4 regions of the Streptomyces sp. NPDC001663 genome follow, and region 3 is predicted to be linked to each of the others. Evidence: riboswitches for the same ligand, from Rfam matches in the RefSeq annotation. Region 3 holds a riboswitch; each other region holds the start of a gene.
What was found. Region 3 has a riboswitch for cyclic di-AMP ahead of ACFY1L_RS20690 (C40 family peptidase). Riboswitches for the same ligand answer to the same signal wherever they lie in the genome.

Region 1: another riboswitch for cyclic di-AMP. It lies ahead of ACFY1L_RS35750 (M23 family metallopeptidase); the one in region 3 lies ahead of ACFY1L_RS20690 (C40 family peptidase).
Region 2: another riboswitch for cyclic di-AMP. It lies ahead of ACFY1L_RS02490 (peptidoglycan DD-metalloendopeptidase family protein); the one in region 3 lies ahead of ACFY1L_RS20690 (C40 family peptidase).
Region 4: another riboswitch for cyclic di-AMP. It lies ahead of ACFY1L_RS07280 (transglycosylase SLT domain-containing protein); the one in region 3 lies ahead of ACFY1L_RS20690 (C40 family peptidase).

Annotation. Positions count from the first base shown of each region.
Region 1 covers NZ_JBIAUR010000012.1:346,238-353,935, reverse strand. The annotation lists gene ACFY1L_RS35760 (PrsW family intramembrane metalloprotease) at 1-810, shown strand, start outside; gene ACFY1L_RS35755 (aldo/keto reductase) at 851-1,798, opposite strand; gene ACFY1L_RS35750 (M23 family metallopeptidase) at 1,862-2,878, opposite strand; cyclic di-AMP (ydaO/yuaA leader) riboswitch at 2,890-3,047, opposite strand; gene ACFY1L_RS35745 (PP2C family protein-serine/threonine phosphatase) at 3,272-4,369, opposite strand; tRNA gene ACFY1L_RS35740 (tRNA-Met) at 4,477-4,550, opposite strand; gene ACFY1L_RS35735 (dihydrofolate reductase family protein) at 4,655-5,785, opposite strand; gene ACFY1L_RS35730 (MarR family winged helix-turn-helix transcriptional regulator) at 5,852-6,364, shown strand; gene ribA (GTP cyclohydrolase II) at 6,470-7,111, shown strand; gene ACFY1L_RS35720 (histidine kinase) at 7,123-7,698, opposite strand, start outside.
Region 2 covers NZ_JBIAUR010000001.1:510,222-517,919, forward strand. The annotation lists gene ACFY1L_RS02470 (SGNH/GDSL hydrolase family protein) at 1-634, opposite strand, end outside; gene ACFY1L_RS02475 (DUF6250 domain-containing protein) at 779-1,513, opposite strand; gene ACFY1L_RS02480 (hypothetical protein) at 1,510-1,755, opposite strand; gene ACFY1L_RS02485 (Tat pathway signal sequence domain protein) at 1,752-4,466, opposite strand; gene ACFY1L_RS02490 (peptidoglycan DD-metalloendopeptidase family protein) at 4,686-5,609, opposite strand; cyclic di-AMP (ydaO/yuaA leader) riboswitch at 5,614-5,792, opposite strand; gene ACFY1L_RS02495 (alpha-galactosidase) at 6,098-7,698, opposite strand, start outside.
Region 3 covers NZ_JBIAUR010000006.1:196,406-204,103, forward strand. The annotation lists gene ACFY1L_RS20660 (adenosylmethionine--8-amino-7-oxononanoate transaminase) at 1-1,242, opposite strand, end outside; gene bioB (biotin synthase BioB) at 1,235-2,431, opposite strand; gene ACFY1L_RS20670 (8-amino-7-oxononanoate synthase) at 2,579-3,706, shown strand; gene ACFY1L_RS20675 (DUF397 domain-containing protein) at 3,748-3,975, opposite strand; gene ACFY1L_RS20680 (helix-turn-helix domain-containing protein) at 3,992-4,852, opposite strand; gene ACFY1L_RS20685 (ATP-binding protein) at 5,065-5,523, shown strand; gene ACFY1L_RS20690 (C40 family peptidase) at 5,699-6,172, opposite strand; cyclic di-AMP (ydaO/yuaA leader) riboswitch at 6,176-6,387, opposite strand; gene ACFY1L_RS20695 (hypothetical protein) at 6,726-7,034, opposite strand; gene ACFY1L_RS20700 (ATP-dependent Clp protease proteolytic subunit) at 7,042-7,677, opposite strand.
Region 4 covers NZ_JBIAUR010000002.1:217,656-225,353, forward strand. The annotation lists gene ACFY1L_RS07270 (hypothetical protein) at 1-113, opposite strand, end outside; gene ACFY1L_RS07275 (HAD family hydrolase) at 520-1,326, shown strand; gene ACFY1L_RS07280 (transglycosylase SLT domain-containing protein) at 1,337-2,065, opposite strand; cyclic di-AMP (ydaO/yuaA leader) riboswitch at 2,071-2,250, opposite strand; gene ACFY1L_RS07285 (CocE/NonD family hydrolase) at 2,535-4,556, opposite strand; gene ACFY1L_RS07290 (peptide MFS transporter) at 4,576-6,078, opposite strand; gene ACFY1L_RS07295 (polyprenyl synthetase family protein) at 6,310-7,320, shown strand; gene ACFY1L_RS07300 (CHRD domain-containing protein) at 7,579-7,698, shown strand, end outside.

The DNA.
Region 1 (7,698 bases), on a different contig from region 3:
ATAGCCGGGGTCACCGCCACCGGCTTCGCGTTCACCGAGAACATCCTCTACCTCGGCACCGCCTTCGGCACCGACCAGCTCACCGGCGACCGCGGCATCGCCTCCGTCACCGCCGCGACGTTCTTCGTGCGTGTGGTCATGTCCCCGTTCGCGCACCCCCTCTTCACCGTCCTGACCGGCATCGGCTTCGGCCTCGCCGCGCTCTCCGCGGAACGCCAGCACCTGCGCCGCGTCATCGTCCCGCTCTCCGGCCTGCTGCTCGCGATGAGCATGCACGCGATCTGGAACGGCTCCTCGACCTTCGGCGAGTACGGCTTCTTCGCGGTCTACGCCGCCTTCATGGTTCCCGCGTTCGGCCTGCTGACCTGGCTGGTCATCTGGACCCGCCAGCGCGAACTGCGCACCGTCCGCGAGGAACTGCCCGCCTACGCCGTCGCCGGCTGGCTCACCCCGGTCGAGCCCTACGCCCTCGGCTCGATGCGGGCACGCCGACTGGCCCGCCAGTACGCCGCCCAGCACTTCGGCAAGCCCGCCGCAAGGGAGGTCGCGCAGTACGAGGCGTACGCGACCTCCCTGGCGTTCCTGCGGCACCGGGGGCGCCGTGGCCGCGCCGGCGCCGACTTCGTCGTACGGGAACGGGAGTTGCTCCACGAGCTGTGGAGCCGGCGGGAACCGGCGCGGCCCGCGCTGGACTACGCGGCGCGGGTCACCGCGCCCCCGGTGCCGGTGGTGGCGCCGCCCTGGCCGATGTACGGGGTGTACGGATACCCGGCGATGCCGAATCCCGCGTACAACCCGTACCGGTCGTAGCACCCGAAAAGACAGGCGCAGCGCTCGGAAAGGACGGGCGTCAGGCCGACGCCGCGGTCAGGCGGGCGACCTCGGTCTCGGTGAGCGTCAGCTCCCCCACCCCCAGCAGTGCCGGAAGCTGCTCCACCGTGCGCGCGGAGGCGATCGGGGCGGCGACCGTCGGCTGGGCCGCGAGCCAGGCCAGGGCCACCGTCGCGACCGGGACCGCGCGGGAGCCGGCGATCTCGTCGAGGGCGGCCAGGACCTTGCGGCCGCGTTCGGTCTCCAGGTGCTTGCCGGCACCGGCCTGCGCACGGGCACCCTCGACCGTCGTACCGGGGCGGTACTTGCCGGTGAGGAAGCCCGAGGCGAGGGCGAAGTACGGAACGGCGGCCAGGCCGTACCGCGCGGCCAGGTCCTGGCGTGCGCCCTCGTACGTGTCGCGCGAGACCAGGTTGTAGTGGGGCTGGATGGCCACGTACTTGGCCAGGCCCTCGCGGTCGGAGAACTCCAGGGACTCGGCGAGCCGCTCGGCGGAGATGTTGGACACGGCGATGTGCCGCACCTTGCCCGCCCTCACCAGCTCGTCGAGCGCGCCGATGATCTCCTCGACCGGCACCTCGGGCTTGTCGAAGTGGGTGTAGTAGAGGTCGATGTGGTCGGTGTCGAGGCGGCGCAGGGAGGCGTCGGCGGCGGCCTTGATGTTGGTGGCGGTGAGGCCCGGGAAGTCGGGGTGCTGGCTGACCTTGGTCGCGATCACGACGTCGTCGCGGTTGCTGCGCGCCTTGACCCACTTGCCGATGATCGTCTCGGACTCGCCGCCCTGGTTGCCGTCGACCCACGCCGAGTAGGAGTCGGCGGTGTCGACGAAGTTGCCGCCCACGGCCGCGTAGGCGTCGAGCACGGCGAAGGAAGTGGCCTCGTCGGCCGTCCAGCCGAAGACGTTGCCGCCGAGGGAGAGCGGGAAGACCTCGAGGTCGGAGGAGCCGAGCTTGCGAAGAGAAGTCATGTACTACGTCAACGGGCGTGCCGGAACAGTCCTTCCGGCACGCCCGCAAAGATCCTGTAAACGTCAGGGGTTGAGGCCCTTGCTGCGCAGCCACGTCATCGGGTCGATGCCGGTGGACTGGCCGTTCGGGTGGACCTCGAGGTGGAGGTGCGGGCCGGTCACGTTGCCGGTGGCGCCGATGCGGCCGATGACGTCACCGGTGCTGACCTTCTGGCCGACGCTCACGCTGATCGACGACTGGTGGCAGAACCACAGCTCGGTGCCGTCGTCGAGGGTGAGGATGGTGCGGTAGCCGTACGAGCCGGCCCAGCCGGCCTCGGTGATGGTGCCGCTGTGGATGGCCTTGATGAGCGTGCCCGTGGGGGCGGCGAAGTCGAGGCCCGTGTGGTAGCCGGAGGACCACATGGAGCCGGCCTGTCCGAAGGTGCCGGTGATCGTGTACGACACGACCGGCAGCTTGAACTGCTTGGCCAGCTCGGCCAGGCGCGCGGCCTCGGCCGCCTTCTTGGCCTCCGCCTCCGCCTTCTCCTTGGCGGCCTCGGCCTTGGCCGCGGCCTCCTTCTCGGCCTTGGCGGCCGCGTCGTCGACCTGCTTGGCGAGGGCCGCCTCGGTGGCCGACTGGGCCTTGCTGTCGATCTGCACCTGCTGCGACTCGGCCTGCGCCATGATGCGGTCGCGCAGCGCCTCACCGGCACCCTTGGCGCCCTGCGCGGTGTCCGCGGAGGTCACGCCGACATCGCTGAGCGCCGTGGCGGAGCCCTTGGGGGCGTCGGCGGAGTCGCCGAACACGGAGGGCAGATCGGGCATGGAGATGGACACCGGCGGCTTGCCGGTGTTGGCGCTGGCCATGCCGCCCGCGCCGACGGCGGCTATGACACCGACGCCGAGGACAGTGGAGCTGCGGGCGAGTCCCCCGCCGCGCTGCTTCGCCACACGATGCCGGCCGCGTACCGGGCGGAGGGACTCCTCGGTGGGGTTCCACTCCTCCCACGGACCCTCGTCGGTGCGGGGGCCGGCGAAGCCGAAGGGCTCGGTGCTCGGCACGAACGGGGCTGCCGGGGCAGGCGGGTTGGACGCCACGTGGGCGTGCTCCTTTCCTTCCTTCTCGCCTACCGGGTTAGCTGACGGGTTCGGAGCAGGAAGGTCTCCTACGCGCGTATACCTGCCGTGGGTCCACGGCGGTATCAGCGCGATTCACCCCAGGGTGGTGGTTCCCCGGTTCCCTTGCGGGATTCGGCGCGTGCGCACGGAGCCGCCTCTTGTGACGGCTGGGACGACCGCGCTGCGTTATCGAACGTTAATAGACCCGGGGTGCCGATTCCAAGGTGTTCCGCTTGATCATTAACCTTTCTGGCCAGGACGTACGTGCCAGGAGCGGCGAAAATCGGGCGAGTTGGCCACACCTCAAGAACCTCACAGGTATTGACGGTATGTCAGTTGTTATGCGGAGGGCGGTCGCCCGATCACACGCGGTCACATTCGGTCAGGAGTCGGCCGTCGTACGGCGAGCAGTGCCATGTCGTCGGTCGTGCCGCCCCCGGTGTGCCGGCGCACCTCCTCCGCGAGGCGGGCGAGCAGCGCGCCGGGGTCGTGGAACACCCGGCCGGAGAGCCGGTCCGCGGGGTCGAAGAACACCCCGTGCTCGTCCCGTGCCTCGGACAGCCCGTCGGTGTACAGCAGCAGCGTGGCCCCGCCGGCGAACTCGATCTCCTCGGCGCGGTCGGGCCAGATGCCCAGATCGGCCATGCCGAGCGGCAGGGCCGGCTCGCGGGCGTGCAGGGTGTGCACGGTGCCGTCGGGGCACAGCAGCAGCGGGGGCGGGTGGCCGCGGGTGACGATCCGCAGGATGCCGTCGCCGTGCGGGAGTTCGGCGAGCACGGCGGTCGTGAACCCCTCGAACAGCTCGATCCCCTCTCGCCGCACCGCCTCGCGCGCCAGCGCCCGGTCCAGCCGCTGCGCGACCGCCTCCAGCGTGGCCTCCTGCTCGGCGGCCTCGCGGAACGCCCCGATGACGACGGCGACGGCGGCCACCGCCCCCATCCCCTTTCCCCGTACGTCGCCCACGACCAGCCGTACGCCGTGCGGGCTGTCCTGCACCGCGTACAGGTCGCCGCCGATGAAGGCGTCCTCCTGCGCCGCCTCGTAGCGTGCGGCGATGGCGAACCCCCCGATCCGCTCGGCGGGTTGGGGCAGGACGGCGCGCTGGGCGGCCTCGGCGCTCTCGCGCTGCGAGGCGAGCTGCTCGCGGCCGCGGCGGACGAGGAGGTTGATGAGGACGGCCAGCACGGCGACCGTCAGCACGGTCGCCAGCTCGGTGATCGAGTCGATGTGGAAGAGGATGCCGAGCTCGAGATGGACGGCGGCGACGACGAGGACGGACGCGATGCAAGTGAGGACGGTGCCCCGGCGCGAGTAGAGCGGGGCGGCGACCAGGGGCGCGGCGGTGAAGAGCGGGCCCGCGGTGAACTCCGACGGGGTGAGGTAGTCGTAGATCGCCCCGACGACGAGCAGCAGCGGCGGGAGCATGCGGGCGAAGGTGCGCGCGTACGAGATCGGCCCCTCCTGCTCCACGGCTCCAGGTTTCCGGGAGCGGGATCGGGGCGCGAGCCGTGAAGGCCGATCGGGGGAAACACTCAGGGCCGGAGTCCAGTGACTGGACTCCGACCCTGAGCCTTGAGTAGCGGGGACAGGATTTGAACCTGCGACCTCTGGGTTATGAGCCCAGCGAGCTACCGAGCTGCTCCACCCCGCGTCGGTGTGTCACCAGCATACGCCATCCGCGGGGCTGTCAGCACACGGGTTGTTCGCGGGCCGGTCATGCACGGTTTCCGCGGCCCGGTCATGACCTGCGGCGGCTCATGCGAGCAGGTGGCCGTTCGGTGCCTTGGCCCGCTCCTCGTGCTCCGGGAGTACGACCACCTCGACGCCCTGCGCGGCCAGCAGCCCGCTGCCGTCGGCGTCCTCGACGAACGTGTCCGGCTCCCGCCAGGCCGTGACCACACGCCGTACGCCCGCGTCGAGGATCAGCCGCGAGCACGGCTTGGGGCGTGAGGCGCGGTGGGCGCAGGGTTCCAGGCTGCTGTAGACCGTCGCCGACGCGAGCCGCGGGTCGGCGGGGTCCAGCTTGGCCAGGGCCGCCTCCTCGGCGTGGACGACCGGGTCGTCGCCCTCGCGCGAGTGACCGCGGGCGAGCTCCGTGCCGTCGGCGGCGACGATCACCGCGCCGACGCTGAAGGCCGTGCGGGAGGGCGGACACTGGGCCGCCAGTTCGCAGGCGAGGGCGAGCCAGTGGTGGTCTGCGGCGGAGGAGAGGGGGCCGGCGCCGGGGGCGGTGGGCTCGTAGCGCATGAGGACCACGTCCTCGATCCGCCGGGTCTCCACCAGGCGCAGGCGGCCGCCCTGGTAGGTGCCGGGGCCGAAGAGGCGGGGGGCCTTCGGGTCGCCCACGAACAGGGGGGCCAGGACGAGCTGGAGTTCGTCGGCCAGGCCCTGCTGGAGGAGCTGGGTGTGAATCGTGCCACCTCCCTCGACCATCAGACGCCGCACTCCGCGTACGTCGTGCAGGTGCGTCAGGAGGCGGCGCCAGTCGAGGTCGGGGCCGAGCGGGGCGACGTCGGCGGTGAGGCCGAGCGCGCGGGCCCGCTCGGCGCCCTTGTCGGTCGTGTAGACGATCTTCTTGCCGCCCGTGTGCCAGAACTTCGCCGTCGGGTCCAGATCGCCGGAGCCGCTGACCGTGACCTTGAGGGGGTACTCCGGCTTTCCGGCGGCCACGCGGACGGCGCGGCGTTCGGGCGAGTTGACCAGCAGGCGCGGGTTGTCGGCACGGATCGTGCCGGCGCCGACGAGGATCGCGTCGACGGAGGCCCGCACCTCGTCGACGCGGTCGAAGTCGGCCGGGGACGAGAGCAGCAGGCGGTCGGGCCCGGTGTCGTCGAGGTGGCCGTCGAGGGAGACGGCGGCGGACAGCAGGACGTACGGACGGGGCATCGGACGCGCTCACTCTCGGCGGCGGACAGGCTTGGTTAAACTTTGAAACAAACTTACACTGGGTGCATGACGACTCGCTGGCTCACGGAGAAGGAGCAGCGCGCCTGGCGCGCGTACATCGCGGCGACACACCTCCTGGAGGACGCGATCGACCGGCAGCTGCAGCAGGACGCCGGCATGCCGCATCTGTACTACTCCATCCTGGCCAACCTCTCCGAGGCACCGGAGCGCAGCCTGCGCATGACCGACCTGGCCGAGAAGTCGAAGATCACGCGCAGCCGGCTGACGTACGCCGTGACCCGGCTGGAGAAGGACGGCCTGATCCGGCGCGAGGACTGCAAGTGGGACAAGCGCAGCAGCTTCGCCACGCTGACCGACGAGGGGATGGCCGTACTGGAGCGCACGGCGCCGGGGCATGTGGAGACCGTGCGCTCCCTGCTCTTCGACCAGCTGACCCCGCAGCAGGTGGAACAGCTGGAGGAGATCTTCTCTGGAGTCGTGCAGACGCTGGAGCGGGAGGAGCGCCCCACCTCGGAGGACGTCCCCTGGCGCCGCCGCTCCTCCGGGCCGTGTTCGTGAGGCGCCACGAAAAGCTGTTGCTTCAACTTTAAAGCATGGGGTAGGGTCCGGGACCATGGATCTGCTTCAAAACTGAAGCAGATAGAACGGACCCCGGAGACCCGCATGCCCGACTTCCCCGCCGCCACCCCGCGCTCCCGCGTCCGGGTGCCGCTGCGCTTCCAGGACGGCTACAGCGTCGACGCCGAACTGGTCACCTTCCACGGCCTGACCGACGGCCAGGAGCACGTCGCCGTCGTCCTCGGCGACCCGGCCCCCGGCCAGGTCCCCCTGGTGCGCCTGCACTCCGAGTGCCTGACCGGCGACGTCTTCGGCTCCGCCCGCTGCGACTGCGGTCCCCAGCTGCGCGAGGCGGTCGAGCGCATCGCGACCCGCGGCGGCGTGCTGCTCTACCTCCGCCAGGAGGGGCGCGGCATCGGTCTCTACAACAAGCTCGACGCGTACGCCCTCCAGGACCAGGGCCTCGACACGTACGAGGCGAACGCGGCCCTCGGGCTGCCCGAGGACGACCGCGACTACACGGCCGCCGCGCAGATGCTGCAGGCCCTCGGCATCGACGAGCTGGACCTGCTCTCCAACAACCCCGACAAGGCCGGCCAGCTTCGCGAGCTGGGCATCGACGTCCACGACCGCGTCCCGACCGGCGTCTTCACCACCGCCCACAACGTCCGCTACCTGCGCGCGAAGGTCCTGCAGACCCAGCACACGCTGCCGCTGGGCGAGCTGACGGAGCTCAACGCGGGTTGAGTCCCGGGTGCTCACCACACGCACGGCAGCATGACGTCGATCACGGTCGGGCCCCCGACAGGGCTGGACATCTCCACGGTCCCGTCCAGCGCGGCGACCCGGCGCCGCATGCCGAGCAGGCCCGAGCCGCTCTTCTCGTCGGCGCCGCCGTGGCCCTCGTCGGCCACCCGCACCCGCAACCCCCGCTTCATCCGCACGAGTTGGACGGCCGCTCGCGGTGAGCCGCTGTACTTGGCGGCGTTGGTCAGCGCCTCCGCGACCACGAAGTAGGCGGCGGCTTCCACGGCGGCCGGTGCCCGCAGGCCGTCGTCCTCCAGGCGGTCCACCTCCACGGTCACCTGCAGCCCGCTGCTCGCGGCCAGCGCCCGCACCGCGCCGACCAGACCGCGGTCGGTCAGGATCGGCGGATGGATGCCGCGCACGACGTTGCGCAGCTCGGTCAGCGCCTGCTCGGCCTGCGCCTGCGCCTCGTCCAGCAGCTTGCGGGCGGTCTCCGGATCACGGTCGTAGGCACGCTTGGCGAGCCCGATCCGCATCGACAGCGCGACCAGGTTGGCCTGGGCGCCGTCGTGCAGATCGCGTTCGAT
Region 2 (7,698 bases), on a different contig from region 3:
CGAGGGTGCCGCGCGGCGGGAGCGGCGGCCAGGGCTGGTCCGGGTCGGCCGGCACCTCCAGGCCGAGGACCTGTCCGGCACGCAGCGCCACGCGCGTGTGCCCCTCGGGCGAGAGGTGGAGGCGGTCGTCGTCCCAGGCCCTGCGGTCCTGGACGGTCTTCAGGGACCACAGGTCGAGCACGGGACAGCCGTACCGGTCGGCGATGGCCCGCACATGGCCGTTGTAGGTGGCGATCTTGCCGCGCAGATGCTTGAGCACGGGCACGCCACGGGTGTCGAAGCCGGTCGTCACCATGACGGTGCCGACGGCCTCGGTGAGCCGGACGATGGCCCGCTCGAAGCGTTCGGCGACCTCGTCGGGGTCGGTACCGGGCCGGATGATGTCGTTGCCGCCGGCGCAGAAGGAGACCAGGTCCGGTGCGAGCTCGACGGCCTGCGTGAGCTGGTCCTCCACGATCTGGTCGAGCAGCTTGCCGCGCACGGCGAGGTTCGTGTAGGTGAAGTCGCCCTCGGGCCGCCGGTCCGCGAGCAGTACCGCGAACCGGTCTGCCCAACCGACGAACGCCCCGTCGGGGCCGGGGTCGCCGACGCCCTCGGTGAAGCTGTCCCCCACCGCAACGTACGACCCGATCACTGATCTGCTGTCACTCTTCGAATCGTCTGCCACGTCGGCCATGATTCACCTTCGAATGTGACCTACGCGACCGTAATAAAGGGTTGACGGGCGGTGAGATAAACCACTTCCAAAGTGTTCACCAAGACCGGAATAACCCTCTGATCAGGGATGTTGACGGGTCAATCGCCAGACCCCGAAGTTGCTGATCCGGAAGTGGCTCCAGGTGGTCCGGAAGGCGAAGTGCCCACTTGTGTACGGATCCGGGTCGCTGTAGTCGAAGACGAGCCGCCCGTTGTTCCACCAGCGGACCGTCGATCCGTCGGAAACGATCCGGACCCGGTTGGGCTGGTTCGCGACGAGCAGGGGCTCGGTGTAGTCGTAGACGAGCGGCCGCACCCCGGCCTCGCCGACGTAACGGCGCAGGCGGGTCGTGGTGTTCGTGTTGGCGCCGTAGCCGACGTAGTACGTCTTGAGGTAGTCGTACTCGGCCAGCGCCCCGCCGCGCTGCGTGGCGAAGAGGTCGTCCGGGGAGCGGACGTCGGTGGCGTTCCAGAAGTTGTTGAGGTCGGAGACACGGTCGTTGACCCCGCCCTCCGAGACGGCCGTGGCGGTGTACTCGATGACGTACGGCCCTTCGAGGCGCTGCCTGAACCAGACCGTCGCGCCGGCGGGCACGTCCACCTCGAGCACCCCGCGGGAGGCGGTGACGGTGCCGCCCTTCTCCAGTTCTACGGCCCACTTGTCGAGGCCGTGGCGGAAGTCGTCGTGGGCGACGAGACGGCCACGGTGCCGGGGCGCGGCGCTCGCGGTCCCGGCGGGGGCGAGGGCGGCCAGGGCGGCGCCTGCGGCCAGGGCCCCGAAGGTTCTGCGCGTGGTCGGGCGATGGCCGGCGTTCACTGGTGCTCCTTTGCGATGAGGGCGAACAGACGGTCGGCCACCTTGCGATGGCCCTGTGCGCTGGGGTGGACGGTGCCGGTCCGAACTCGCCCTGGAGTCGACGCCGTAGGCACTCCCCCGTTGCCGGTCTGGATCACGCCCGGCCGCCCGAAGCCGACCTGGGTGATGGAGTCGCCGTAGAAGGCCAACTCCGGTCCCGGACGGGCCCCGGCCACCGACGCCGTCAGCAGCATGTGTCTCATGACGGGATCCGGTCGCCGATCAGGGCCAGGTTCTGGATGGCGGCGAGGGCCCACTGGGCCGAGGAGTTGGTGGAGATCCACGGGATCTCCTCGGTGGTGCGCAGAACGGCAGGGGTCTTGATCGTGACGCGGGACCAGTCGTTGGAGGGGAAGTAGGTGTCGCTGCCGGTGAAGAACTCGTTCCACGCGCGCCTGGCGAGCGTCGGGTCGTCCTTGCGGTTGGCGGCATAGGCCGTGATGCGGGAGTGGGCCGCAGGGAGCGCCGACTTCCAGGTGGAGCCGGTGAGTTGCTTCTTCTGGGCGTCGGTGGCGTTGTAGTACTGCGCGTAGTTCAGCCAGGCGGTCCGGAACTCGGGTTCCTCGTCTCCGAGCAGCGACACGATCTCACTGTTGGTCTCGACGAGCCCGAAGACGGCGCTCAGGTGCGAGACGTTCACGCTCTTGTCGGTCGTGATCGCGAACTTGCCGGTGTCGGCGTCGAGCAGCCCCGCGCCGGTGAAGAAGCCGTTGGGCTGCGCGGCGATCGTCCGCAGCGAGTTGACCAGCTTGGCCTTCGCCTTCTCGGCGCCCGGACCGCGCCGCTCCCACTCGGTCAGCCAGGCCGCCGAGATCCCGCCCCAGTCGGTGCCGAACCCGACGGACAGCGCGTGTCGGTCGCCGGGCTGGTAGCCGTCGGTGCGGACCTTGCGCTGCGGGTCGACCTCGAGGAACGTCAGCTCCACGTCGACGAGTTCACGCAGCAGGTCGCCGGTGCGTTCGTCGCCGGTGAGGAAGTAGTGGAAGCGGCGGTTGGCGGCCGTGGAGATGCGGACCTGCTTGGCGCTGTCCGCGAAGTGCTGCACTCCGTGGCGAGTTCCGAGGCCGGCCCACTTGCCGAGGTGGTAGACGTCGACCTCGCCGGTGTGCCGGGTCATCGCCTCCGCGAACCGGAAGACCTCGGCCGAGCCGGTGCGCAGGAAGTGGTACCAGAGCCAGAGGTCGGTACCCAACTCCGAGTTGTCCCAGGCGAATCCGCCGACGTCGTAGCGCCAGACGTGCCGGTCGTTGTCGTACGTGTGCTGGACGTCGCCGTAGTCGAGGAACCCGTACCAGCGGCGGTCCTCGCGCTGGTCGCGGTAGTAGGCGAAGAGATCGTCGAGGTGGTTCTCGACCGCCTTGCGGGCGCCGTTGGAGCGGTCGACCGGGGCCCAGTCGCCGAACACCCCTGCCGCATGGAGCCGTTGAGGCGTTGCGGTGAGCAGCGGCGGGGTCGCCGTGGCGGCGGCCTGCGCGGCGAGCACCGCGGCGCTCGGTGTCTTCTCCAGTGCCCAGAAGGTGAGTTCGCTGGTGCGGGCGATGCCGTACGGGGTGCCGAAGCCGGGTTCGTAGTCCTCGTACGTGATCTCCAGGCCCTCGGCCTGCTTCTCGTACGTGTCCTGGCCGCGGCCGTCGTGGTAGAAGCGCAGGTCGAGGGGCTGGGCCTCGGGCGAGTAGAGCCAGAGGGTGACCTCGGCGGCCTCGCTCGCGGCGCCGCGGACGTCGAGCTGGGTGGGGTGGCGCTGCCAGAAGTCCCGCAGCCCGAAGGAGAGTCCGCCGCCCGCTCCGCCGACGTAGCCGAAGCCGCCCGCGCGCCGACCGGCGGCGGCCTGGATCCAGCCGTGGCCCGCCTTGGTGCGCTTGCGGACGACATAGCCGTCGGCGGTGGGCTGGGTGAGCGTGAAGTCGCCCCACTTCGGGATGTAGGCGAGGCGGCTCGACACCCGCGTGTCCCAGGTGGACGTGTCCGGCAGCTTCTCGCCGGCGATCTGGGCATCGCGGACCGCCCGGCCCGGGTCGCGGCGCAGACCGGTGATGCCCTGGACGGCCTCGCCGAACAGGCCGCCGCCCGAGTCGGCGAACCGTATGTGCCGGTCGTACGGCTGGTCGGAGAGCGGCACCGTGAAGCGGATGCCGAGGCCGCGCAGGAAGTCGCCCTCGTCGGAGCCGGGCTTCTGCTCGCCGTCCCAGACGAAGGTGTGCACCAGACGGAAGGCCTCGGCGCCGGCGAAGAAGACGAAACGCAGCGTGTACGGCAGCCAGGTGCGCCCCCCGCGGCGGTGCCGGCCCTCGACGCGGACCACGGCCCGCACCGGGCCGTCCTGCTCCACCTCGACCTTCTCGACACGACCGGCGAACTGCTCGACGTCCGCGCCTTCGCGCACGGACTCCTGCCGTACGGCGACCAGTTGACCGGCCCGCGCGATTTCGACGGTCCCGCGTCGGACACTGCGGACGACCGTGTCGGAGCCCTTCGCGCCGAAGACGGCGGTGATGACGCCGGTGGACACCTCGACGCGTCCGGCGGAGCGGGTGACGGTGACCTTCCGCGCGGGCGTGGCGGGAGTTCCGGCCGTGAGCCGGTACGCCGACGCCTTCGGAGCGTCCGGCGCGATCGCGTGCGCGGTCCACTTGACCGAGCCGTCGGGCCAGTAGCCGGTGATCCAGGTCTGTACGGGGACGTCCGCGCCGTCCGCGCTCGCGAGCCGGAACCTCTGCTCCGGCCGGTGGGCGCCGCGCGCCCAGGGCACGCCCCAGGTGGCACCGGCGTGGACGTCCGGGGCCTGGCCCTCCAGCCAGTGGAGTTCGGCGTCGTAGCCGTCCGCCGCGGCGGCGGTGCGGGCCCAGGAGAACTGGGCGGCGGCGGCCGCGGCTGCGGCGCCCTTGATGACGGTGCGTCGGTCGACGCCGGGCACGGGGACCTCCGTAGGCCTCGAAAGGCGTTAGAAAGCGCTTGCATCGCTACGGAGATCACTGTGTCCCCACTTTCCCCTCGCTGTCGACAGCCCTGCACCACCCGCCACAAGACCGCAATGAAGCGATCATGGCGCCGCAAAGCCGAAGACACCGAAGGCCGGACCCGGGGATCGGGGTCCGGCCTTCGGCGGCGTGTCAGGCGATGGGTCGGCGGGGGGTCAGCCGACTCCGACGCCCTTCGAGCGGAGGTAGGCGACCGGGTCCACGTCGGAGCCGTAGTTCGGCGTGGTCCTGATCTCGAAGTGCAGGTGCGGGCCGGTCACGTTGCCGGTCGCTCCGGAGAGGCCGATCTGCTGGCCCTCGGTCACGGTCTGGCCTGCCGAGACGGAGAGCTGGGACAGGTGGCCGTACTGCGCGTAGTAGCCGTCGGCGAGCTTGATGACGACCTGGTTGCCGTACGCGCCGCCCCAGCCCGCGGAGACGACGGTGCCCGCGCCCACGGCCTTGAGGGAGGTGCCGGTCGGGACGACGAAGTCGACGCCCGTGTGGTACCCGCTGGACCACATGCTGCCGGCCACGTGGTAGCCCGTGCCGACGGTGGCACCGGCGACCGGGAGCGTGAACCCGTTCGCGGTGCTGGTGGTTTCGGCGGCCTGCGTGGCGGTCGTCTTCGAGGAGGAAGAGGACTTCGCCGAAGAGCCCCTCGACGCAGAGGCCTTCGACGGGGCGGAGGACGAGGACTTGGTGGTGCTCGTCGCGGCCTTCTTGCCGATCGTGAGCTTCAGACCCGGGTGGATCAGCGACGGGTCGTCGCCGACGGCCCGGCGGTTGTCCGAGTAGAGCTTCTTCCAGCCGCCGGCGACGTGCTGCTCGTCGGCGATCTTCGAGAGATAGTCACCGGCCCGGACCGAATAGGTCCGCACGCCCGCGGTCTTCTTCTCGGTCGCCTTCTTCTCGGCGGCCGGAAGGGACTGGACGGTCTTTTCCGAAACCGACTGGGAAGCGGACTGCGGGGTGGCGGCATGGGCCCCGGCGGCGCCCATGAGCGGAAGAGCAAGGGCTGCGCCACCGGTTCCGGCGACGGCGATGGAGCGAGTGAAACGCTGGGACTTCGGGCGGCGGTGCTTACCCTTCGCGGGCATGGCGAATTCCTCTCCGGCGCCTACGAGGTGAGCTGTCGGGTGCGAACTGGAGATGTCCGGCCGCGTTTTGGACGCGACTTAACCCCTAGCCGTTCCGGAGACCGGAACAGGCAGTTGTACCTGTGGGTCCCCCGCTCCTGCCGTTCACGGGTGAGTTGTGCGGGCACCGGGCGGCGGCAGGATTGGGCGTCCGTCCGGATTGGTGGCGAACGTAAGCGACCGCGACGCAAAGGGACAAGTGACGGTTCCCTGTGAATGGGATTCTGTTGATCCCTTGTGGGAATTCGCGGTTACCCAGCGTGAATTACGGGAGCATCTCCTTACCCAAACCCCCATGTAAAGCATGTGAATTACGTGAACATGACGGGCCACGCACGGTCACGGATATGACGCTCCTCACGTGACACTGCTCCACCACACCTCATTCCAGAGCGAGTTGGAACGAAGGATGATGAAGCAGAATCAACGCGCCAATTCGGACAGACGACTCAGATGCGACGCAGCCGGAAGATCGCCGCATCGAGGTCACCGCGCAATCCGGTACGAAGTCCGTGATGCAGCAATACGGCACCCCCGTGAACTTCGCCCGTTTCGAGGCATTCGTACGATGCTGCCGGATCGAGGCCGCGCAGCCGCAGCGCCGGTACGGGTTCGCCGTAGCTCTGAGCCTGGAGCCAGGCAAGGACAACCGCCTCGTCCCCGCGCACGTACTGCACCGCGCTGAGTCCACCCGTCGGGGGTCGGAGCCGATAGAGGTCGCCGTGCTGCACGAGGGGCCGGATCCCCTTGTAGAGCGTCACCCACTCCTGAGCCTCGGCAAGCTCCTCCTCAGTCCACTGAGTCAGGTCCCCGCCGACGCCGAGTACGCCCGCCATGGCGCTCACGAACCGGAAGCGCAGCGAGCTGACCCGCCCGTTGAGCTGGGTGTTCGGGCTGTCGGTGACCCAGGCGGCCATTACGCGCGCAGGGTGGATCTGGCTGAAGCCGTGCTGGATGGCGAGCCGGTCGAGCGGGTCGGTGTTGTCGGAGGTCCACACCTGGTCCGTACGGCTCATGATCCCGAGGTCGATCCGGCCGCCACCGCCCGAGCAGGACTCGAAGGCGACGTCGGGGTGGGCCGCCCGCAGCCGATCCAACAGGGCGTACAGGGCATGGACATGGTCGACCCAGAGCCGCTGCGGGTAAGGCTCGTCCGGCCAGCCCGCGTCGGTGAAGCAGCGGTTGAAGTCCCACTTCACGTAGTCGATCGGGGCGCTGGACAGGAGCGCGTCGAGTCGCTCCCACAGGTACTCCTGGACGTCCTCCCGGGCCAGGTTCAGTACGAGCTGATTGCGGAATTCCGTCCGCTTTCGTCCCGGTTGGAACTGCACCCAGTCGGGGTGTGCGCGGTAGAGGTCGCTGTCTGGGTTGATCATCTCGGGTTCGACCCAGATGCCGAACTGCATGCCGAGGGCGTGCACATAGTCCGCGAGCGGCTTGAGGCCGTTCGGGAACCGGTCCGGGTTGGGCGTCCAGTCGCCGAGTCCGGCGCGGTCGCTGACGCGCTTGCCGAACCAGCCGTCGTCGACCACGAACAGCTCGACACCGATCGCCGCGGCCCGGCGCGCAAGGGTCCCCTGCTGCTCCTCGGAGATGTCGAACTCCGTGGCCTCCCAGGAGTTGAACAGCACGGGCCGGTCCCGGTCGGCGTCCGGGATGACGTACGCGCGCTGGTACGCGTGCCAGGCGCGGCTCGCACCGCCGAAGCCGCCGTCGCTCCAGAGGCCGGCGAAGACGGGGGACGTGTACGACTCCCCCGCCTCCAGGCGCAGCAGCCCGGAGTCGTCGTAGCCGGCGCCGCCGGTGATCTGCACGCGCGCGTCCGGGAGTTGCGCCACCGCGATCCGCCAGGAACCGGACCAGCCGAGAGCACAGCCGTAGACCTCGCCGCGCTCCTCGGTCGCGTCGGTGTCGAGCGCGACCCAGGGCAAGTGCTGGTGCCCGGTGTGGCCGCGGCGGCTGCCGATGACCTTCTCACCGTAGGTGAGAGGAGAGGCGGTCAGCCGGGATTCCGCGGCCCACCGCCCGTGCAGCTGGGACAGCCGCCAGC
Region 3 (7,698 bases):
CCGTGCCAGGTCCTCGTCCCCGGTGACGTACGGCGGCATCGTGTAGATCAGGTCGCGGAACGGCCGCAGCCACACGCCTTCGCGCACGGCGGCGGCCGTGGCGGCCTTCATGTCGACGTCATGGTCGAGCTGGACGACACCGATCGCGCCGAGGACGCGTACGTCCTTGACGCCCGGGAGCTCGCGGGTCGGCGCCAGGCCCTCCCGCAGCCCCGTCTCGATCCGCTTGACCTCGCCGAGCCAATCCTGCCCGAGCAGCAGCTCGATCGAGGCGCAGGCGACGGACGCCGCAAGGGGGTTGCCCATGAAGGTCGGGCCGTGGGCCAGGACCGGGACCTCGCCCTGCGAGATCCCGTCCGCCACGCGTGCAGTGCAGAGCGTGGCCGCCATGGTCAGGTAGCCGCCGGTCAGCGCCTTGCCCACGCACATCACGTCGGGCGTCACCGCCGCATGGTCGGCGGCGAACAGCGCGCCCGTGCGCCCGAAGCCGGTCGCGATCTCGTCGAACACCAGCAGCACGCCGTGTGCGTCGCAGGCCTCGCGCAGCACCCGCAGATACGCGGGGGAGTGGAACCGCATCCCGCCCGCGCCCTGCACCACCGGCTCGACGATCACCGCGGCCAGCTCGTCGGCGTGCCGCTCGATCGCCGAACGCAGCAGCTGCGCGTACGACTCCTCGTACTCGACCGGAGGCGGGTCCACGAACACCTGCTGCTGCAGCACCCCGCTCCACAGCTGGTGCATCCCGCCCTCGGGGTCGCACACCGACATCGGCTGCCAGGTGTCGCCGTGGTAGCCGCCGCGCCAGGTCAGCAGGCGCTGCTTGGCCGGACGGCCCAGCGAACGCCAGTACTGCAGGCACATCTTGACCGCGACCTCGACCGACACCGAACCGGAGTCGGCGAGGAAGACGTGCTCCAGGCCCTCGGGAGACATGTCGACAAGGTGCTTCGCAAGCCGTACGGCGGGCTCGTGCGTCAGCCCGCCGAACATCACATGGCTCATCCGGCCGAGCTGCTCGCGCGCGGCCTCGTTCAGCACCGGGTGGTTGTAGCCGTGGATCGCCGACCACCAGGACGACATGCCGTCGACCAGCTCGCCGGAGCCGTCCGCCAGCCGCAGCCGCACCCCGCTCGCCGACTCCACGACGAGCGGTTCCTGACGGCCGGGCATGGGCCCGTACGGATGCCACACATGCCGTCGGTCGAGCTCCAGCAGCTCGGACACGGGCAGGTCAGGCATTGGGTGCGAGGTCCGTTCCGACGCCGCGGTGGCGCAGGGCGACCAGGTCGGTGCGGGGCTCGTTGACCGCGGGCGCCGTGGCGGCCGTACCGCAGACCCCGCCGCTCTCGTGCGACCCGCACCCGGCGTCCTCGTGGGACCCGCAGCCGGCACCGGCGTGCGAACCGCAGCCTCCGCCCGCCGTCACCCGATGCTCCGGAAGGGTGACCTGGTCGGCGCCCTCCACCTCGAAGCCGGCGTCCGCGATCATCTCCAGGTCGGCCTGGCCGGCCTGGCCCTCGGTGGTCAGGTAGTCGCCGAGGAAGATCGAGTTGGCCAGGTTCAGGGCGAGCGGCTGCATCGAACGCAGATGGACCTCGCGGCCGCCGGCGATGCGCACCTCGATGTCCGGGCAGACGAACCGCACCATCGCCAGAATCCGCAGACAGCGCTGCGGCGTGAGGTTCCACTCCTTGGCCAGCGGGGTGCCCTCGACCGGGATCAGGAAGTTGACCGGCACCGAGTCCGGGTCCAGCTCGCGCAGCGAGAACACCACGTCGACCAGGTCCTCGTCGCTCTCGCCCATGCCGGCGATCAGCCCGGAGCAGGCGGACAGACCGGCCGCGTGCGCCTTGTTGACGGTGTCGACCCGGTCGGCGTACGTGTGCGTGGTCGTGATGTCCCCGTACGTCCCCTCGGACGTGTTCAGGTTGTGGTTGTAGGCGTCCGCGCCGGCCTCGCGCAGCCGCTCGGCCTGGCCGTCGGAGAGCAGACCGAGGCAGGCGCACACCTCGACGCCCTCGTTCTGCTCCTTGATCGCCTTGATGGTGCCCGCGACCCGCTCCACGTCCCGGTCCGTCGGCCCGCGCCCGGAGGCGACCAGGCAGACCCGCTTGGCGCCACCGGCCAGACCGGCGGCCGCGGCCTCGGAGGCCTGCTCGGGCTTGAGCCAGGTGTACTTCAGGATGTCGGCCTTGGAGCCGAGCCGCTGGGAGCAGTAGGAGCAGTCCTCCGGACACAGCCCGGACTTGAGGTTGACGAGATAGTTGAGTTTCACCCGTCGGCCGAACCAGTGCCGGCGCACCTTTCCGGCCGCGGCCACCACGTCCAGCACGTCGTCGTCGGAAGTGGCCAGGACGGCCAGAGCTTCCTCGCGGGTCGGCAGCTCGCGCCGAAGCCCCTTGTCCACCAGCGTGTTCAGCAGGTCCATGAGAGCCGATCCTGTCCTAAGGAAGCGCTCCCGGCCAAGGAGAGATTGAACAAGAGAGGCACTTCGTCGTGTGGGTATTGCCACATCATGGGGTGCGGCCGCTGCGGCTAGTGTCTGTCCACTGCCTACAAAAGCCCCGGAGGAGTCATGGCGTTCGGCTGGATCGACGAGCAGGCGGAGCTGCGCCGCCGCGCCGGACTCGTACGGACCCTGCGCCCGCGCCCGGCCGACTCCCCGCTCCTGGATCTCGCGAGCAACGACTACCTGGGTCTGGCCCACCATCCCGCCGTCGCCGAGGGCGCGGCCGGGGCGGCGCGGACCTGGGGCGGCGGCTCGACCGGCTCGCGGCTCGTCACCGGTACGACGGAACTCCACACCGAGCTGGAGCGCGAACTGGCCGACTTCTGCGGCTTCGAGGCGGCGCTCGTCTTCTCCTCCGGCTACGCGGCCAACCTCGCCGCGGTCACCACGCTCGCCCCGCACGGCTCGCTGATCGTCTCCGACGCGGGCAACCACGCCTCGCTGATCGACGGCTGCCGGCTGGCCCGCGGCACCACACAGGTCGTGCCGCACTCCGACCCGGAGGCGGTCCGCAAGGCGCTGCGGACGCACGAGGGCACCGCGGTCGTCGTCTCCGACACGGTCTTCTCCGTCGACGGCGACGCCGCCCCGCTGGCCGAGTACGCCGCCGCGTGCCGGGAGCGCGGTGCGGGGCTGCTGGTCGACGACGCCCACGGGCTCGGCGTCCTGGGCGACGGCGGCCGGGGCGCGGCGCAGGCGGCGGGACTCGCGGGCGCCGACGACGTGGTCGTCACGGTCACGCTGTCCAAGTCGCTCGGCAGCCAGGGCGGAGCGGTGCTCGGGCCCGCCCGGGTCATCGACCACCTGGTCAACGCGGCCCGCACGTTCATCTTCGACACGGGCCTCGCCCCCGCGGCGGCGGGCTCGGCCCTGGCGGCCCTCAGGCTGCTGCGCCGCGAGCCGGAGCGCGCGGCGCGGGCCCGCGAGGTGGCGGCCGAACTGCACGCACGCCTGACCGCCGCGGGTCACGAGGCGGTACGTCCGGACGCCGCGGTCGTCTCCGTGCGCGCGCCGTCCCCGGAGGAGGCCGTGCAGTGGGCGGCCGACTGCCGTACGGCAGGCCTTGCCGTGGGCTGTTTCCGTCCGCCGTCCGTGCCGGACGGCATCTCACGGCTCAGGCTGACCGCCCGCGCGGACCTCTCCGGGGAGCAGATCGAACGCGCTGTGCGTGTGATCGGCGAGACGCGACCATGAGTCGGCGTGACACGGCCGTGTGTCGCACGATGCGGAACTGATCAGGAACGGAACGCGGCCGTGAAGCCCGCCCAGCTCTCGGGGGAGAAGAGCAGCGCGGGTCCGGCCGGGTCCTTGGAGTCGCGCACGGCCAGCAGCCCGGCGCAGGGGCCGGAGTGCGGCAGTGCCGTCTCGACGCAGTTGTTCGCGCCTGTGCTGTAGCTGCTGCGCAGCCACCGCACGCCGTGCAGATCGGTACTGGAAGTTACGTTCCGAGGCAGTGCAGACATGGTGCCTCCTTACGCGTTACGCGCCGTCACCTATCCCGGCGATGTAATCCAACGAGTCCTCGGGCGAAAGGGCGTGGATCTGAAGGGCGTTGAAGGCCTCGGTATAGGCCTGGAGGTCTTCTTTCCGTTCGAGGTAGAGGCTACTCGTCAAGTGGTCGAGAACAACCACATCCAGATCAGAAGTGCGCGAAAATGAGAAGATAACGAAAGGTCCGGTGACGCCGACATGCGCCCCGGCAGCGAACGGCAGTACCTGAAGCCGCACTTGAGGTAGACGCGCCGCCTCGACGAGCCGCCCGAGTTGCTGCGCCATGACGTCGGGGCCGCCGATCTCCCGGTGCAGCACCGCCTCGTCCAGCACCGCGCTCAGCTCCAGCGGCGGATCGGCACGCAGTACGTCCTGCCTGGCCAGCCTCACCTCGACCAGGGCGTCGAGCCGCTCGTCGTCCAGCCCGTCGACCGCAGCGCGGGTCACCGCGCGCGCGTACTCGGGCGTCTGCAACAGACCGGGTACGACGGAGGTCTCCAGGGTGCGCATCGCGCTCGCCTGGGACTCCAGGCTGATGAAATCCCGGTAGGTCGGCGGCAGTACGCCGCGATAGGCGTGCCACCAATGATGGCGGCCGCTGCCCTCGTCGGAACCCGCCAACACCAGGATCAATTCCCGCAGTTGGGCGTCGGCCACGCCGTAGACGTCGAGAAGTAACCGCACATCGGCCGGTTTTGCCCCGCTGGACCCGGTCTCGATCCGGCTCACCTTGGACTGGTGCCAGCCCACCATTCGGGCCGCCTCGCCACTGGTGAGCCCCGCACCCGTGCGCAACGCACGCAGTTCGGCGCCCAGCTTCCGGCGGCGTACCGCGGGACCGTGCTGCATGCGCTACTCCTTACTCCTTCCGGGCCACCCAAATACGGTCTCCCGTCGCAGAGTTCACCGCTTTGAGCGACAGATATATGCATATCTTGGTGGATCCCACCCGTGACCGGCGCGGTAATGGCAGTCTGGCGAAGAAGCACCAGTCCGGGACCGTACTCGAACCATCCGCTCCGTGTCGGACTCCGGTCCCGTGGGAAAGGGACGACCGCGCCATGGCAGACCATCTGGAAGCATCCGTCACTCTGCCGAGCGTTCCCGCCTCGGTCTCCGCGGCTCGCGGTTACGTGGTCACCACCCTGGCGGAGTGGGGGCTGCCGGCCGACACGGAAGTGGCCGAGACGATCCGTCTCATCGTCTCCGAACTCGCCACCAACGCCGTACAGCACACCTTCGGGCAGTCACCCACCTTCACGGTGGACATCGAGCTCGACCGTGACGAACAGCTGCGCATCGGCGTCACCGACAGCCACCCCCGCTTCCCGAAACGACTGCCGGCCGCCGTCCAGCAGGACAACGGCCGAGGCATGGTGATCATCCGCTGGCTGGCCGCCGAGTGCGGCGGCCGCCTCCAGGTGCGCCCGACCCGCGAGGGCGGCAAGACGGTCTCCATCGAACTCCCGTGGACCGTGCCGGCCCAGCCGGTGACGGCCGGGGGGCCCCAGGAGCCGTAGCGGAAGCCGGCGCTGCAGGGCGGAGGGCGCGCTGGACCGTGCCGAGGGACGGGAAGCGCGGGGCGAAGGCAAGGGGCAGCGGGAAGGCGAAGAGGGCGTACGGGTGACCGGCAGGGTCCGGGGCAGGCCCGCGGGGACGACGGCCGGTCAGGTCGGCGTCGCCCCCGCGGGAGAGTCAGCTGACCCGGCCGTACCAGACGCTCTTGGTCCAGATCTTCTGCAGCTTTACGACGTCCCCGGTCTTCGGGGCGTGCCAGATCTTCCCCTTCCCGGCGTAGATGCCCACGTGGTAGACGTTGGAGCCCGAGTGGAAGAACACCAGGTCTCCGGCCTTGCGGCTCTTCGACGAGATGTGGTGGGTCTTGTTGTACTGCTGGGCCGCCGTACGGGGCAGCTTCTTGCCCGCCTTCTTGAACGAGTACAGCGTGAGCCCTGAGCAGTCGAATCGCCGTGGCCCCGTGGCGCCCCACTTGTAGGGGGAACCCTTTTTCGAGGCCGCGATCTGAAGTGCCTTCGTCGCCGGCGTGGCGGCCGCGGCGTCGGAGGCGACACCCGGGACCACGATGGAGCCGCCCACAGCGGCAATGGTCAGAGCCGAGGCCGTACCGGCCCGGGCCATCAGCGACGGGACACGATTGAGCGCAGTCATGCGCAACCCTTCGTCAGCCGCCTGTGAAGGATGACCTGTCGGATTCGGGCTGGCGAAGTTGCCCGGCCGCTGACGCGGCTTCACCCCAAGGGCTGCTCGACCCGGTCATGGCGTGACCGTTCCGGCGACCCGTCTTGCTTGGGTCCTCCACTCCTGCCGATCCACTCCTGTCGACCGGTCATCCGGGAGGCGGCAGGACTCGGCGTCCGCCCGGACCGCCCCGCCGCTGCGGCGGGGGCTTGTCGTCAGGAAGGGATCTTCACCTAAAGAAGTCCGAAAATCCCAATGGAAACGGGTGTTTGTGTTGTTACTCACCACTCACCCGTTCGGGTGGACACCCCTGTGTTCGAGGGGGCGTTGAGGCCCCCGACGAGCCTCGGACCTGCGGCGGAACAGTTCATTCCGCCCTCTGGATACGCGCGTTGCGCAACCCTGACGGTCGTGAAAAGGGAGCCGTGTCTACTCCAAAAGGGGGTACGCCATTTGGTCCGTTTGAACGCCGGTCCGGACGCCTCGCCGTCGGGTCAGGGCGTCCGGACCGGTCGTACGTGCGTCAACTGTCGGTCTGCGGCGGCACGGTGACCCGGGCCGTGCGCCGCTCTCCGTCCAGGACCCTGAGGGCCCGCCCGAGCGTGGGGGCGTGCAGCTCGGTCTCGCCCCGCTGGTGCATCAGCGCGAGCGCGTCGCGCAGTTCGGCGGCCTTGCTCACCAGCGCCTGCGCGGCGCGCAGTCCGCGGTACGTGTCCCCGTGGTGCGCCGGGTTGATGCGGCCGAGCAGGTCGACCACGTCGAGGTAGCGGTCGATCAACTCGCCTTCGGCGCGCGTGAGTGCGGGCAACGGCGGAAGTTCGGGTGGGAGCACCGGACGCTCACCGCCCGGTGGGCGGGGCGAGGGTGGCCTTGCGGCTGGGGATGATCTGGTCCACCAGCCCGTAGTCGACAGCCCCTTGGGCGTCCAGGATCTTGTCCCGCTCGATGTCCGCGTTGACCTGCTCCGGGCTGCGTCCCGTGTGCCGTACGAGCATCTCCTCCAGGCGGTTGCGCGTCCGCGTCAACTCCGCTGCCTGGATGGCCAGATCACTGGCCTGTCCCTCGACGGGCTCGGTCAGAGCCGGCTGGTGGATCACCACGCGGGCACCCGGCAGCACGAACCGCTTGCCCGGCGCGCCGGCGCCCAGCAGCACCGCGGCGGAGGAACCCGCCTGGCCCAGACAGGTCGTCTCCACGTCGCAGGTGACGTACTGCATCGTGTCGTAGATCGCCGTCATCGCACTGAACGAGCCGCCCGGCGAATTGATGTACAGCGCGATGTCCCGGTCGGGGTCCTTGTGCTCCAGGTACATGAACTGCGCCATCACGTCGTTCGCCGAGGTGTCGTCGATCTGCGTGCCGAGGAAGACGATCCGCTCCTCCAGCAGCTTCGAGTACGGATCCATCGACTTGGTTCCGTAACTCGTGCGTTCGGTGAACTCGGGCAGGACGTAGCGGGCGGTCGGTCGGGTCATGGGTACCCCTCCTTCGGCGTC
Region 4 (7,698 bases), on a different contig from region 3:
AGCTCGCGCTTGGCGTCGATCTCGTCGTCCTCGCCGACCCCCACCTCTTCGTTCTCGCCGTCGTACCAGAGCCCGAGCCCCCTGACCTCGTCCTCGTACCGCGGGCCGCCCACCGGATCCTCGGGTACGTGTTGTAGCCGATGGCCACGTACGGCCGCCGGGTGTCGTAGTCGATCTGCCAGATGCGGAACGAGAGCGCGTACATCTCGGGCCGCAGCTCCAGAGGGAACCGCTCCAGGATGCCGACGGCGGCCTCCCGCAGATGCGCCTGGAACTTCCCCGCCCGATCCGTCACAACAACAGCCCCCGCTCCGGCAGTCAGTGAAAGCGACACCGCAAGCGTCGCACCCGCCACTGACAACGGACTTCGGAGGCAGCACCGGAAGCGGCCGAAAAAGGCCCATGCCGGTACCGGAAAGGCCCGTACCGATACGGGAGTTGACGAAGTGGCCGGGGTGAACGGGGCGGTCGTCCGGTTGGTGATGAGTCGGCGCGGCGTCCGGTCCGTATTCTCTGATCATGGCCGCACCCACCGCATATGCACTCATCGCCACCGACCTGGACGGCACGCTGCTCCGAGGCGACGACACGCTCTCCGACCGGTCCCTCGCCGCGCTCGCGCGGGCGGCCGGCGCTGGCGCCCGGCACCTCGTCGTCACGGGCCGGCCGGCCCCGAGAGTGCGCCCGCTCCTCGACGAACTGGGCGGCAGGGGGCTCGCGGTGTGCGGACAGGGCGCGCAGGTGTACGACGCCGGCGCGGACCGTCTGCTCTGGTCCGTCACGCTGGACAGGGAGCTGGCCGAGACCGCCCTGGGCAAGATCGAGGCCGAGGTGGGCGAGGTGTACGCGGCCGTGGACCAGGACGGCGTGGACGGCCTCACACTCATCGAACCGGGCTACCTGATGCCGCATCCGGCGCTGCCCGCGGTGCGGGTCGAGCGGCGCGGCGACCTGTGGTGCGAACCCATCAGCAAGGTGCTGCTGCGCCATCCCGACCTGACGGACGACGAGTTGGCGGCGACGGCGCGCTCGGTGGTCGGTTCGCTGGCCACCGTCACCATGTCGGGGCCGGGGACCGTCGAACTCCAGCCATGCGGCATCACGAAGGCGACCGGCCTCGCGCTGGCCGCCGAATACCTGGGACTTGGCCCGGAGGGGACGATCGCCTTCGGCGACATGCCGAACGACATCCCCATGTTCGACTGGGCCGCCCACGGCGTCGCGATGGCCAACGCCCATCCCGAACTCAAGGCGGTGGCCGACGAGATCACCCGGTCGAACGAGGACGACGGCATCGCCGTCGTCCTCGAACGACTCTTTCCGTGACGGCAGAGATCTAGTACGCCCCGAAGACGTTGTCGATCGAGCCGTACCGCGCGGCCGCGTACTTGCAGGCGGCGGTGATGTTCGCGACCGGGTCGAAGGGGTCGAGCGACGTTCCGGGCACGTGGTAGGCCAGGAACGTCGGGTCGATGACCTGCAGCAGACCCTTGGACGGGGTGCCCGCGGCGGCGTTGGAGTCCCAGTTGTTGATGGCGGCCGGGTTGCCCGACGACTCCCGAATGATGTTGCGGTAAATGCCGTCGTACGTCCCGGGAATTCCGTTCTGCGCCATGATGTCCAGCGACTGGCGGATCCATCCGTCCAGGTTGTTCGCGTACGTCTTGGCGGAGGCCTGGGTGGCGTGCGCGACGGACGAGGACTTCTTGGTGGCCGTCGCGCTCGCCGTCTTCGTCGTCTTGACCGTCAGCTTCAGGCCGGAGTGGATCAGCCTCGGGTTGTCGCCGATGGCCTTGCGGTTGTCCTTGTAGATCTGCTGCCAGCCACCCGGAGTGTCGTATTTGTCCGCGATGCCGTAGAGCGTGTCGCCCTTGACCGTGGTGTACGTGACGGACTTGACCTGCGATGCGGCCGACACGGCAGCGGGGGCCTGGGCCGGCGTCGCGGCACTCGCGGCGGTCGCGCTCAGGAGCGGGATCGCGAGGGCGGCGGTGCCGGTTCCGGCGGCGACGACACCTCGGGTGAGGGGGCTGGTTCTGGGGCGGCGGTGCTTGCCTCGGGGCATGGCGCTGTTCCTCTCCGGCGCCTACGAGGTGAGCTGTCGGGTTCGGGCGGGGAGTTGCCCGGCCGTGCCCTGGCGGGCACGGCTTCACCCCGAGCCGTTCCGGAACGCATCGAGACGTCCGGACCGGCGACTTACCTGGGTCCCCCGCTCCTGCCGTGTACGAGTGGGTGCGGTGATGGATGGCTCGGGCGGCGGCAGGATTAGGCGTCCACCCGGCTGGGCCGGAAACGTATGCGAGAGCACATGCCCGAAACAAGTGCCGGACTCATGGATCGCACCCATTGACCTCGGCATGAGCCTTATGGGGCGCTTGATCCTTTGCGGCTGCCAAGGCTCAACTCGCTCATGGCGCAAGGGGAGACGCGAACCGTGGGTGGTGGCGACGCCCGCGGTCGTGCGTGACTCAAGTCACTGACATCTCGCCCGATTCGCGAAGCGTGCAAAAACGGGCAATGTCCTCAACTCATAGTCAACCGGCCGTCCGTGGGATTCGCTGCTCCCATGTCCGGTGGAAGACGACCTCCCCGCCGTCCGTGCAAATCACCTCATTCGAGGCGATGAAGTCCTTTCCGGTACAGCTGATCTCCGAGCGCGTACGGACCGTGGCGTCCCACGCGAGCTCCGGCCGGTGCAGGCGGACGAACCAGTCCGAGCGGGTGCGGGCCGACAGGGGGTCGGCCTCGTGGATCGTGTACGTCTCCAGGGCGTCCTCGGTGAACTCCAGACCGTCCGGGTACACGCGCGTGCCGCCGTAGCGCGGGTCGACCTCCAGACGCCACTCGCCCTTGGCGACGTCCCGCACCACGAGTCGCTCGGGGCGCGGTTCGTCCAGCGTGATCGGGGAGTTCACGCCCAGCGGCTCCGCCTGCTCCGGCTCCTCGAAGGTGATCGCCGTCTCGGCCAACGCACGCGCGCGTACCGGAAGTTCCAGCGAACTGCCTTCCGGATGCAGCGTGAAGCCGGCCGCCGAATCGGGCTGCGGCCAGATCCACGGCCAGTACGTGGAGGACACGGCGAGGCGGATGCGGTGACCGGGCGGGAAGACGTGACCGATGCCGCTCAGCTCGAACTCGACGTACTCGGTGGCACCCGGCGTCCATGGCACGGCCCGGTCGCGTCCCTGCCGCGCGGACAGGTTCAGTACGCCGCGCGTGACGAGGGTCGATGAACCATCCGGTGCCATGTCACACAGCCGTACGGCAATCTGACCGCTCGGCACCTCGGACGTCACCCGCAGCCGCACCCTCGGCCGCCCCAGCACCCACGTCTCCTCGCCCACCACGAAGTCGAAGCACACCGACCGCCCGTCGTCGTCGCGCTGGTCCGGCGGCAGATCGGCGTCGTTGCCGAAGGGGAAGAAACGGCCGGCGTCCACGCCAGTGTGCTGGGGTGAGCGGACCGGCACAGCGGCGGTGGAATGTGACACAGCACTGTCCCGAAAGCCGTACGAGACCGCCGTGACGTTGGGCGACGGCCACGCCGGCTCCCCGACCCACCGCCCCGGCAGCGTCCCGTACACCGTGGCCGGAGGATGCGAGTCGCTGACGTAGGCACGCAGCAGGGGCTCGCGCATCGCCCCGGAGTCGATGCCCTTCAGCCAGTGGTCCCACCAGCGCAGGGTCTCCTGGAGGAAGCCGATCGCGGGGCCCGGCGGCAGACCGCGGTCCGGGTACTGGTGCGACCAGGGGCCGATCAGGCCTCGTACACGGTCGGCGGGCAGGTGCTCGACGAGGCGGAGCACGGTGTCGCGGTAGGGGTCGTGCCAGCCGCCCACCGCGAGGACGGCGGCGTCGATCGCGCCGTAGTCCTCGCAGACGCTGCCGTGGCGCCAGTACTCGTCCCGCGTCTGGTGGGCCAGCCAGGTGTGCAGGAAGGGCTCGACGGCGGCCTCCAGACGCTTGATCCACATCTCCCGCCAGACCGGGCCGACGTACAGCGGATCAGGCGGTCGCGACACGAAGGCGAGCATCGTCGCCGCCCACGCGTGCATGTCCACCGCCAGAACGGAACCGCCCATGTAGTGCACGTCGTTGTCATAGCGGTCGTCCGTGGAGCAGACCGTGACGATCGCCTTGAGCGGCTCGGGCGCGAGGGCCGCGATCTGGAGGGAGTTGAAGCCGCCCCAGGAGATGCCGAACATGCCCACCTTGCCGTCGCACCAGGGCTGCGCCGCAAGCCAGTTGACCACCTCGACGCCGTCGGCGAGCTCCGTCGCCGAGTACTCGTCCGTCGGCATGCCCTCGCTGTTGCCGTGCCCGCGGATGTCGACCCGGACGGAGGCGTAGCCGTGGCCCGCGTACCAGGGGTGGCGCTGGTGGTCCCGGGGCGCGGTCCAGTCGGAGAGGCGGTACGGCAGGTATTCGAGGAGCGCCGGTACGGGCTCGTCCGTCAGGGGGCGCCACACGCGCGCGTACAGCAACGTCCCGTCGGGGAGCGGGATCCAGAGGTCGTCGTGAGTCGTGTCGTAGGGGAAGGACGTACGAATGTGCATCAGCAGGACCCCGTTGGCTTCAGTGGACCGGGTGCATCGTGCGGCGCAGCCAGGGCGCGGCCGCCATCACGGCCAGGCCGGCGGCCACCGCGATCGCGCCGTTGACGCCGAAGTAGGCGGGCTTGGAGACGTCGTCGTAGAGCTTCACCGTCTGCGCCTGGATGCCGTTGGCGAGGGCGAGGGACAGGAACCAGAGGGACATGGTCTGGCTGGAGAAGGCGGCCGGGGCGAGTTTCGTCGTGGCCGACATGCCGGAGGTCTCCAGGAGGACGTCGCCGAGGCCGAGCAGGAGATACGAGCCCACGATCCACCAGGCGGACATCAGGTAGTCGTCGGAGGAGTGCCCGGAGGTCGGCAGGACCATCAGCAGGAACGACAGGCCGCCCAGGACGACCCCGATGGCGATCTTGTTGGAGGCGTGCGGCTGGCGGTGCCCCATGCGCACCCAGAGCGCGGCGACCACGGGCGCGAGGCCGACCTCGAATGCGCCCAGCGCGGAGGCGTACCAACTGGCGGGGAAGTCGAAGCCCAGGATGGCCGTCTCGGCGTTCTTCGAGGCCAGCAGCATCATCGTCGAGTACGCCTGGAAGAGGATGAAGTTGAAGACCGTCGAGGCGAGGAAGAGGACGACGTAGGGGCGCAGCCGGCCGCGTTCCTCGCGCGTCACGCGCGGGCTCGCGAACATCACCGCGAAGTAGACCACCGGGGCGATCACGGAGATCAGCGTCAGCAGGTCGACGAAGCGGCCCATGGTCAGCCAACCGGCGGCGGCAAGGGCCATGGCGACCACCACCACGGCCACCAGACCCGCGAGAATCAGCCGGATCGCCCGGCGCATCGCGTCCGGCGCGAGGGCGAATTCCGCCGTGTGCCTGCGTCCGGCCAGGTGACGCCGGCCCGCGACGTACTGGATCAGCCCGAACGTCATGCCGATCGCGGCCGCCGAGAAGCCCCAGTGCCAGCCCCTGTGGTCGCCGAGCCAGCCGGTGATCAGCGGGCCCGCGAAGGCGCCGATGTTGATCGCCATGTAGTAGAGCGCGAAACCGGCGTCCCGGCGGTCGTCGTCGGTCCGGTACAGCTTGCCGACCATGGTGGCCACGTTGGGCTTGAGCAGCCCGGTGCCGGCGCTGATCAGGCCCAGGCCCACCCAGGTCATGCTCGGCGTGGGCACCGCCATGGCGTAGTGGCCGCAGGCGATCAGGATGCCGCCCCACAGCACCGCGCGGTACGAGCCCAGGATGCGGTCGGCGAGCCAGCCGCCGGCGACGGAGACCAGGTAGACGAGGGTGCCGTAGGCCGCGGAGACCGAAGCCGCGGTTCCGGCCGCCATGCCCATGCCGCCGTGGGCCAGTGTGTCGGCGAAGTAGAGCACCAGGATGGCCTGCATGCCGAGGAACGAGAAGCGCTCCCAGACCTCCAGGCCGGAGAGGGTCAGCAGGCCCTTGGGCTGGCCGAAGAAGGCGTGATCGTCCTCCGGGGGCGGCCCGCTGCCGGGCTCCACGTCGACTTCGGTTCGGGACACGGGCCGCTGCTTCCCTCCGAGTCGACGGACGAGCCGGTAGATAAGTCGATTGATATCCGTTCTTATGGGGCGATCAAAAACATACCGGTCGTGATCCGATACCGCCCGTACTGGACGGGTGGGCGGCATCGGTGATCCAAAGGTGACCGGATACGCTGACTTGAGTGATGGCAGCGACCTATCGACAAACCGCGTAACCGCCAGTAGACACCAGCAGACAGGAGACCCCTCGTGACCGTCGTCGGGCCGTTCGGGCTGAGCGTGCGGGACCAGGCTCTGGAAGCCGATGTCCAGGCCGGATTGGCGGCCGTCGAGGAAGGTTTGCTCGAAGCCACCAAGAGCGAGGTGCCCTTCATCACGGAGGCCGCGCAGCACCTCGTGCGCGCGGGCGGCAAGCGGTTCCGTCCGCTGCTCGTGATGCTCGCCGCGCAGTTCGGGGACCCGTACGCGCCCGGGGTCGTACCGTCCGCGGTGGTGGTCGAGCTGACCCATCTGGCGACGCTGTACCACGACGACGTGATGGACGAGGCCGAGGTGCGGCGCGGGGTGGACAGCGCCAACACCCGCTGGGGCAACTCGGTCGCCGTCCTGACGGGTGACTTCCTGTTCGCCCGCGCCTCCCACATCCTGGCCGATCTGGGGCCGGAGGCGGTCCGGGTCCAGGCCGAGGCGTTCGAGCGGCTGGTCACCGGCCAGATCCTGGAGACGGCGGGACCGCAGGACGGGCGGGACCCGGTCGACCACTACCTCGATGTGCTGGGCGGCAAGACGGGCTCGCTGGTGGCGGTGTCGTGCCGCTTCGGCGCGATGATGTCGGGCGCCGACGAGACGGTGGTGGACGTGCTCACCCAGTACGGCGAGCGGCTGGGCGTCGCCTTCCAGCTGGCGGACGACGTGCTGGACATCGCCTCCGACTCGCACGAGTCGGGCAAGACGCCGGGCACGGACCTCCGCGAGGGCATCCCCACCCTTCCGGTGCTGCGGCTGCGGGAGCGGGCGGCGCGTCTCGGGCTGGCCGAGGACATCGCGCTGTGCGAACTGCTGGACTCCGACCTGAGCGACGACGCGCGGCACGCCGAGGCGCTCGCGGGGCTGCGGGCACATCCCGCGCTGGAGCAGGCGCGCCGGGACACCGTGCGCTATGCGGAGGACGCGCGGGCGGCGTTGGCGCCGCTGAGGGACTGCGATGCGAAGGCCGCGCTCATGGAGATGTGCGACGCCGTGGTGCACCGGGCCGGCTGATCGCGGGTCCGCAGGGGCACTGCCCCTGCACCCCCATCGGCCCGAAAGGGTCTTGTTCTGCACACGCCGGACGGGCTGGGATTGCCCGGGCCGGCGTCAGGTACTGCCCTGTATCGGGTCCTGACCTGCGCCGAGTCTGCTGTGATACACGTCACAAGGCTGGACTGAGTCCAACCTGAGATCCCTTCCGTACATATACCCAGAAGGCCGACGCAGGGGGTGTCGGCCGGTCTACGGGGAGAAAACAGAATCATGGGCATGAACGCGACGTTCTCGAAGCGCCGTAAGAGCCTGATCGTCACCGCGGTCGCGGTGGCCGCCACCGGTGGTGTCGCCGCCGCGGTGATTCCCGCCTTCGCCGCCGGAGGCAACCGCGCC